2 linked regions of the Ancylothrix sp. D3o genome follow. The protein of the gene in region 2 interacts with the protein of the main gene of each other region in a pairwise test. Links are inferred from orthologs where the notes say so. Each region holds a gene or a part of one and is shown on either strand. Other genes may lie near its edges.

Region 1 (4,003 bases), on a different replicon or contig from region 2:
CATCACACCAATCTGCCAACATTTAGGAGAAATTTACGACTTTAAAAAATCAAAGGGCGTGCCGATCCGATTGATTCGCACAAACCTTGCTTGCATTGCCTGTCGGCATCTATTCTGATCACTGGTATCCGAAATTTCTGGGGTACAGGAAGAGTAAAAAGTTAACGGGCCCATCAAAGCCCGTTTTTTAATTGGGCGATAAAATCGCTAGACTAAAAAATTGCCAGGTTTAAAGATTTGAGTCTTGGAACAAAGCAGAGATTGCTGCACCCGGATCGGGTTGTTTTACCAAGGATTCGCCTATCAACACAGCACCGGCACCAGCAGCCCTAACTCGTTGTAAATCAGAATTGTTGTGTAACCCTGACTCACTCACTACCAGAATACCCCGCTCTTGCAGCAGACTACCGTGCTTTTGCAACAAATCCTCAGTTGTTTGTAAATCTACCGAAAAATTACCCAAATTCCGGTTATTTATCCCTATCAAATTTACCCCATCAATTGCCAGAACCCGATCCAGTTCTTCTAAACTATGAACTTCGATCAAAGCCGTCATCCCCAAAGCCTTGACAATTTTCAAAAAATATTGTAAGTCTTTGTCAGATAAAATTGCCGCAATTAAAAGCACCGCATCAGCACCATTAACACGAGCCAGATAAATTTGATAGGGATAAATCACAAAATCCTTACACAACAAAGGCAGATCCACCGATTGCCGAATACGGCGAAGATTTTGAAAACTGCCTTGAAAAAACTTCTCATCTGTTAACACAGAAATACAACTTGCACCGGCTTTTTCATAAGCCTTGGCAATATCCACCGGCTCAAAATCTTCGCGCAAAACTCCCTTACTTGGAGAAGCCTTTTTTACCTCAGCAATCAAAGCCGGTTGAGTTTTACCTTCTTTTAAAGCCGCCAAAAAATCGCGGGGTAGCGGTGCATTTTTAGCTTGATATTGCAGTTCCATCAACGGCAAACGCTCGCGCATTTGCGTAACTTCTGTTTCCTTATGCCAGACAATTTCTTCGAGAATATTTTGCGGTTCAGAATCCGCCATTTTTACTTGATAACGCAAAATGCTCACAGAAACAGCAGGATTTGGAGGACGACGACGAATTTGCATAGTTTATTTTCTCAATTTTACATTTTCTTCATCTGTGGAGCAGGCATCTTGCCTGCTTAATATCTGCGGTTTATATCCACAGATGTAAGGCAGGCATCTTGCCTGCCCCACTGATTAACGCAGATAGGTTAATGATTAGCGATGGCACGTTTATAAGCTTCATCCAACACTTCCGAAAGGGTGGGGTGAGTGTGGACAAAGAAAGCTAAATCATGGACAGATTCGCGTTTTGCCATTGCATTTGCGGCTTCTTGAATTAAATCAGCCGCGTGAATTCCTAAAATATGAACTCCTAAAAGTTCTCCTGTATCTTCCCGGTAGATAACTTTAGCAAGTCCTTCGGTTTCGCCTTCAGCAATTGCTTTAGAATTGCCTTTAAAATAACTGCGAGCAACTGCAACTTTGAAACCTTCAGTTTTGCCTAATTCTTCGGCAGCCGGTTGAGTTAAGCCAACAAAACTAATTTCTGGATGGGTGAAAGCTGCGGCGGGAATTGAGCGATAATCAACTTGCCGGTGACGTCCACAAATGGTCTCTACCACAGCAATACCTTGTGCAGAAGCGGCGTGTGCCAGCATCATTTTGCCGGTAGCATCACCAATTGCCCAAAGATTAGAAACCGGCTCACCACTTGCTAAAATTTGTAAGTCATCATTGACAGGAATAAACCCACGCCGGTCTGTTTCCACACCTACTTTTTCTAATCCTAAATCTTTAGTAGCTGGAATACGACCGGTAGCAACTAAACAAGCATCAACTTCTAAAACTTCGACCACTTCTTTTGTTTTCATGTCTGCCAGTTCAATTCTCACCGGCGAGCCGGGGGTAACTTTGGCAGCTAAAACACCTGTGCGAGTTTCAATATCACGGGGGGCAATTAAAACTCTTTGGGCTTGTTTGGCAATATCAGGATCAAAAGTAGGCATCAATTGATCGAGGGCTTCGATCATCGTAATTTCTGAACCCAAAGCGGTATAAATATCAGCAAATTCTAAGCCAATATAACCACTACCAATAATAGCAATCCATTGGGGTAACGATTCTAACTTAATAGCTGCATCGCTGGTAAAAACTGTTTTGCCGTCAACTTCTACGCCGTTGGGTACCCAGGGAACTGAACCGGGGGCTAAGATAATATCGCGGGCGGTGATGGTTTTTTCGCCGTTATCCGTATCAATGCTGATTTTTTGTTTACCGGCCACTCTACCCCAGCCTTGAAACACATCAATGCCAAGACGCTTGAGGCTGTTGGTCATGTCTGCGCGAATTTTGCTAACAATATTGTTGGCATGATCGGCGATGGCGCTACGCTCAAAGCTGACTTCGCCTAACTGGATGCCCAGATTTTTGAGGTGATGTTCGTCGCGCAACTCACGGACACGACCGGCTGCTGCCAGAAGGGCTTTTGAGGGGATACAGCCGCGATTAATACAGGTTCCACCCATTTCGGCGGCTTCAACAATAGCTACTTTCAAACCGCAACTTTTGGCGTGGATGGCGGCACCGTGTCCGCCAACACCGGCACCGATAATTGCTAAATCGTAATCAAATCCAACTGACACTTGTATTTCTCCTGCTGCAACAAAAGCCCTATTTATTTTCGTCTGTTGGGGGTCACTTGTACAAGGGGATGCAGTTCTGTTTCAAGCAAGCAAATTTTTGGGCAATCTGTATTTTAGCAATGGGTCTGGTATTCCCAAGAGGGCTTGAGAATACCATTAACTGGAATCCCAAAAATCAGTAAACTCAGCTTAATGCTAGGGATGGTTGGCGGTTTGAGGCATCCTAAAACGCTGTGCATCTGGCAAAAATTTAGCCCCAGCCGGCAAGTATTGGTGATAGTTTTTATATAGCTATGGAGTCCTGCATGATGGAGCAACACGAAGAAGACCAAAATTTACGCCGCATCGCTGCTGAAGCTTTTTTTGAGTCTATCGAACAATTACAAGATAGCCTTAATGATTTGCCGGTAAGCGATGCCAAGACTCCTAAACAGCCTGGTAAGACAAATTCAAGCAAAAAAACCGAAAAAGCTTTTGATTTAGCGGAATTAGAACAAGCCGTTGCTGATATTGAGCAATATCTGGAGTCTAAAAAATCTAAACCGCTGGAGTAGTTGGGGCTGTTTCGTGTTGCTGGCGTTGGGCTTCATATAAAATCACCGCCGCCGCAATGGCGACGTTTAAAGATTCTACGCCGTTATTGAGGGGAATTTTCACTTGGTGGGTGGCTACATTTAGCACAGAGTCAGATAAACCGGCCCCTTCATTTCCCAGTAAAATCACAGTGGGTTTTTGATAGTCAATTTCCCAGTACGTTTGTTTGGCGCTGGCGGTGGTGGCGATAATTTGGAAGCCGTTATCCCGACAGTCGCTCAATTCGGCTGTTAAATTCGGCTTTCTGGCAATGGGTAAACGAAACCATGTGCCGGCAGATGCTCGCAAAACTTTCGGTTGTTCAGGATCAGCGCTATCATCACTTAACCATACCCCCCCAGCACCGGCACCGGCTGCTGTGCGAATAATTGTCCCTAAATTCCCCGGATCTTGAATTGTTTCTAGGGCAACTATTAAACCTGAGATATTTGAGCTTTCTATGTCTTGAGTTTTGCGTGGCGCAGTTGCTACAACTCCATCCGGGTTAATCGTCGTTGCAAGCACTTGTAAAACAAAATCATTTACAACTTGACTCAGACTGGCGTGTTTTGTGGCAAAATCCCAAAGTTGGGGATGCTCAGCAATCCATTGGGGGGTAGCACAGACGGTTTCGAGGGAATACTCAACAGCGCAGGCTTCCTCAAGTAAATGGGTTCCTTCCAGCAGAAAGAGATTCGTTTCTTCGCGTCCTTTCGGTTTGTGGAGTTTGCGAATTTGTTTAACA
Region 2 (4,167 bases):
TGGCTATTAAATATCGAAAATTTACCGAATTTGCCGCAAGTTTTGGTGCCGGGGATGCCGGTGGGGGAAGTGAGAGAGGAAATGTGCGAAAGTTTGCAGTTACCGCTGGGTTGTGTGGTTTGTGCCGGCACTACAGATAGTATTGCGGCGTTTTTGGCAAGTGGGGCAAAATTGGCCGGTGATGCTGTGACTTCTTTAGGTTCAACTTTAGTCTTAAAACTGCTCAGTAATACTCGAATTGATGATAGCCGGTTGGGGATTTATAGTCACCGTTTCCCCTCCCTTTCTAACGAGAATCTTTGGCTAGTTGGTGGTGCTTCTAATACGGGGGGTGCGGTGTTGCGGGAGTTTTTTACAGATGAAGATTTGGCGAATTTAAGCTTACAAATTGCTGCCAAAAAATCAATTAATTTGGATTATTATCCGTTAATAAAGCCAGGGGAGAGGTTTCCAATTAATGATGCAGCTTTACAACCACGACTAACACCCCAGCCAGAAAATAAAATTGAATTTTTGCATGGTTTATTAGAAAGTATGGCCAAAATTGAAGCACGGGGATATGAGTTATTGCAAGAATTGGGCGCAACAAGTTTGCGGCGAGTTTATACTGCGGGAGGTGGGGCAAAAAATGCAGTTTGGGAAAAAATACGCAGTCGTTATTTGGGGGTAGAAATGAGCAAGCCGGTGTCTGTAGAAGCCGCTTATGGGAGTGCTTTACTAGCGATGCGAGGGGTAAAAAATTAACCGCAGATGTCAAGCAGGCAAGATGCCTGCTCCACAGATAAATACAGATAACCTATCCGCGTCCATCTGTAGTGGGGCAGGCATCCTGCCTGCCTTACCGAAGCGGTTAAAAATTATTCCACTTTTTGCACCGGCGCTATTTTGGGGTCAAGAATTTTTTGCCCAACTTTGGCAAACTTCACCGCAATAAACATCTTTTCCCCACTTCCAGAAACCAGCGAAACTTGTCCAAAACCAAAATGTTGATGAGTTACCTTATCTCCCACCTTCCAATCGACAGATTTTAGATTTCCTGTTGGAGATTTACCAGAAAGGGATTGCGTAGAAGATGGGGTACTTCCGGCACGTTTTTTAGCCAGACTTCCGGTGAGATATTCTTGGGGTAGTTCGCCTAAAAATAGCGAAGGAATAGCAGTTTGCCGGTTTCCCCAAGTCCGTCTTTCAATTGCATGACTGAGAATCAATCTTTCTTGTGCGCGAGTAATCCCAACATAACATAGCCGGCGTTCCTCCTCCAAAGAAGCAGGATCATCTAAACAGCGGAAATGCGGTAAAATTCCCTGTTCCATTCCCACCAAAAATACTACCGGAAACTCTAAACCTTTCGCAGCATGAAGCGTCATCAAAGCAACACGCTCATCTCCCTCTTTCACATCATCAAGATCCGAACTCAATGCAGCATTTGAAAGAAAATCCTGCAATTTGACTTCTGTGTTTTCTTCCTCATATTGTGAAACTGCATTCAACAGTTCTTTAACGTTTTCTAAACGATCCTCCGCTTCATCAGTTTTCTTACTTTTTAAATCCTCAACATAACCCGATTCATCGAGAATTCCTTGGACAATTTCAGATGCCGGTAAATTATCTAATTCTCCCTGCCATTTTTGAATCATCTCCACAAATTTAATAATGGGATTTGCAGCCCTTCCAGCAATTGTTTTCACCGAATCTTCATCGCTCAAAATTTCCCACACCGGCACCGTTAATTGTTGTGCCATTTGCACAATTCTGTCAATTGTTGTTTTGCCAATTCCTCGTGTGGGAGTGTTAATAATTCGCAGCAAACTTACCGTATCAACAGAGTTGACAATTAACCGCAAATAAGCTAAAACATCCTTAACTTCTTTCCGGTCATAAAACTTTAAACCCCCCACCAAAGTATAAGGCACATTCCAGCGTACTAGAGCCTCTTCAAACACCCGTGATTGAGCATTTGTGCGGTAAAGAATCGCAAAATCTCCCCATTTTAATTCAGGATTTTGGCGCACCATTCCTAAAATTTGATGAGTTACAAATTGCCCCTCTTCTATTTCATCCTCAGCACGGTGTACATAAATCGGTTCACCCTCGCCGCGTGTGGGACGTAAAATTTTATCAATGCGTTCGGTGTTATTTTCAATGAGCCGGTTAGCAACGTGGAGAATATTATCTCTGGAGCGATAATTTTCTTCTAATTTTACCATTGTCCGCGTATCATCATCAGCCAAACCATCGCCAAAGTCCTTTTGAAAATCCAGCAAAATTGTAAAATCTGCCATGCGGAAAGAGTAAATCGATTGATCCACATCTCCCACCACAAAAACCGAACGATTTCGCCAGTCAGTTTCTTTAGGATGAGCACCATTTGTAACCAGCAACCGAATGAAATCATATTGCACACGGTTAGTATCTTGATATTCATCCACCAAGATATGAGCAAATTTTTGATGCCAATAACCTAACACCGATTCATTCTGTTTAAATAACTCCACCGGCACTCGGATCAACTCATCAAAATCGAGGGCATTATTAGCAGCCAAAGCATCCTGATAAAGACTGTACACCTGAGCAATAATTTTACCCCGATAATTCGCTTGCTCAAATTCAAATTGTTGCGGCGATAAGCCTTGATTTTTGGCATTACTGATGGCATAGCGAACAGCACGAGGCTCAAATTTTTTATCATCCAAATTCATCTGACGTATGACAATATCTTTCACCAAACTTTGCGCGTCTGACTCATCCAAAATCGAAAAATTTTTCTTCCAAGTGCGTCCGCGTTCATCTTGGTATTTTTCAATATCAAATCGCAAAATTCGACTGCACAAACTGTGAAAAGTTCCCACCCACAAGGGTTTGATATAAGTTTTATAAACCCGCGATCTTAAGCGCGTTTGTTCATCCGGGTTTAAGGCTGCAAAAGATTTACCATATTTTTCTAAAGCAAGCTGACTAGCAAATAGTTTTTCGATGCGTTCTTTCATTTCCCGCGCCGCTTTGTTCGTGAAAGTAACCGCCAAAATATTATCAGGATCTACGCGGTGATTGCGGATCAGGTTGGCAACGCGATAAGTTAAGGCGCGAGTCTTTCCCGAACCGGCACCGGCCACAACCAATAAAGGGCCGCAAAAATGTTCCACTGCTTGCCGTTGGGAGGAATTGAGATGGCTAAGGAAATCGAGAGTTTGTGTCATGGTGTGCCGGTGGTTTTACGTCGCTTACCAACTTATTTTATCTTACTAGATTATTCTTTACAAGCTATTTTTGAAACGTTAAAATAAAAGCAGTTTTAAAGGAGTTAAAAAATGGTCGCAGAAATTTTGATAACCGAAACTCCCATCCCTCCCGATATCAGCGATTTAGTCATAGAGGACGATACTCCGGTGGATAATTTTTACAGTGAAAAGCAACAGCGGTTTTTAACGACAATTCTCTATGACTCTTGGCGGGGACTAGATGATACGGGCCGGTTTATTGCCGCTGCCAATGTCGGGGTTTTTTATGCCGTCAAACAACCGCCGCTAGTGCCTGATGTTTTTGTTAGCTTAGATGTGACAATGCCGGAAGATTGGCGAGAGAAAAAAAATCGCACTTACCTAACTTGGGAATTTGGAAAAAGCCCGGATATTGTCATAGAAATTGTTTCTAACCGCGTTGGTAATGAGTTAACATCAAAACTCCAAGATTATGCAAAAATGGGAGTAGGGTATTACGTTGTTTATGACCCCTTAAAAATTTTGAGCCAAGAAGCCTTGCGGATTTTTGTATTGCAAGCAAACCGCTATCAAGAAACTTCTGATACATGGCTAGAACAAGCCGGTTTAGGGTTGACACTTTGGGAAGGAGAATTTGAAGAAAAAACCGATGTTTGGTTACGTTGGTGTGATCGCAGCGGTAATCTAATTCCCTCCGGCAAAGAACGGGCCCAACACGCCGAAAATCGTGCCGAACAAGCCGAAAATCGCGCCGAACAAGCCGAAAATCGCGCCGAAAAATTAGCAGCCAAACTGCGAGCATTAGGCATAGATCCTGACGCTAATGGTGATAGCAACCCCAGCTAAACCGGCCTAATTTTATCAAAAAATTTAGCCTGCTAAGAAAAACCGACTAGCAGGCTGAAACTTTTTCCTTCCGCAACCACCGGCACTTTTTTGAGATATGAAA

Evidence for each region. The genes of interacting proteins can lie anywhere in the genome.
Region 1: the proteins of pcrA (region 2) and lpdA interact in binary tests that used the Escherichia coli proteins (3 or more experiments, as listed by UniProt). The link is inferred for Ancylothrix sp. D3o from one-to-one orthologs.

The regions. Positions count from the first base shown.
Region 1 is NZ_JAMXEX010000001.1:753,746-757,748, forward strand. The notes cover bases 469-3,346. They hold lpdA (dihydrolipoyl dehydrogenase), read right to left. Parts: upstream 2,686-3,346; coding sequence 1,252-2,685; downstream 469-1,251. Other genes in these bases: trpC (indole-3-glycerol phosphate synthase TrpC), read right to left, coding at 469-1,123; NG798_RS03175 (hypothetical protein), read left to right, coding at 2,991-3,239; NG798_RS03180 (RNA methyltransferase), read right to left, coding at 3,223-3,346. Also shown: more of trpC, read right to left, coding at 230-468; more of NG798_RS03180, read right to left, coding at 3,347-4,003. UniProt on the Escherichia coli protein: Lipoamide dehydrogenase is a component of the glycine cleavage system as well as of the alpha-ketoacid dehydrogenase complexes.
Region 2 is NZ_JAMXEX010000005.1:250,714-254,880, reverse strand. The notes cover bases 528-3,569. They hold pcrA (DNA helicase PcrA), read right to left. Parts: upstream 3,198-3,569; coding sequence 858-3,197; downstream 528-857. Other genes in these bases: NG798_RS12300 (Uma2 family endonuclease), read left to right, coding at 3,309-3,569; NG798_RS12310 (FGGY-family carbohydrate kinase), read left to right, coding at 528-744. In the rest of the region: more of NG798_RS12310, read left to right, coding at 1-527; more of NG798_RS12300, read left to right, coding at 3,570-4,064. UniProt on the Escherichia coli protein: A helicase with DNA-dependent ATPase activity. Unwinds DNA duplexes with 3'-5' polarity. Translocates on single-stranded DNA with 3'-5' polarity. Initiates unwinding more efficiently from a nicked substrate than double-stranded DNA.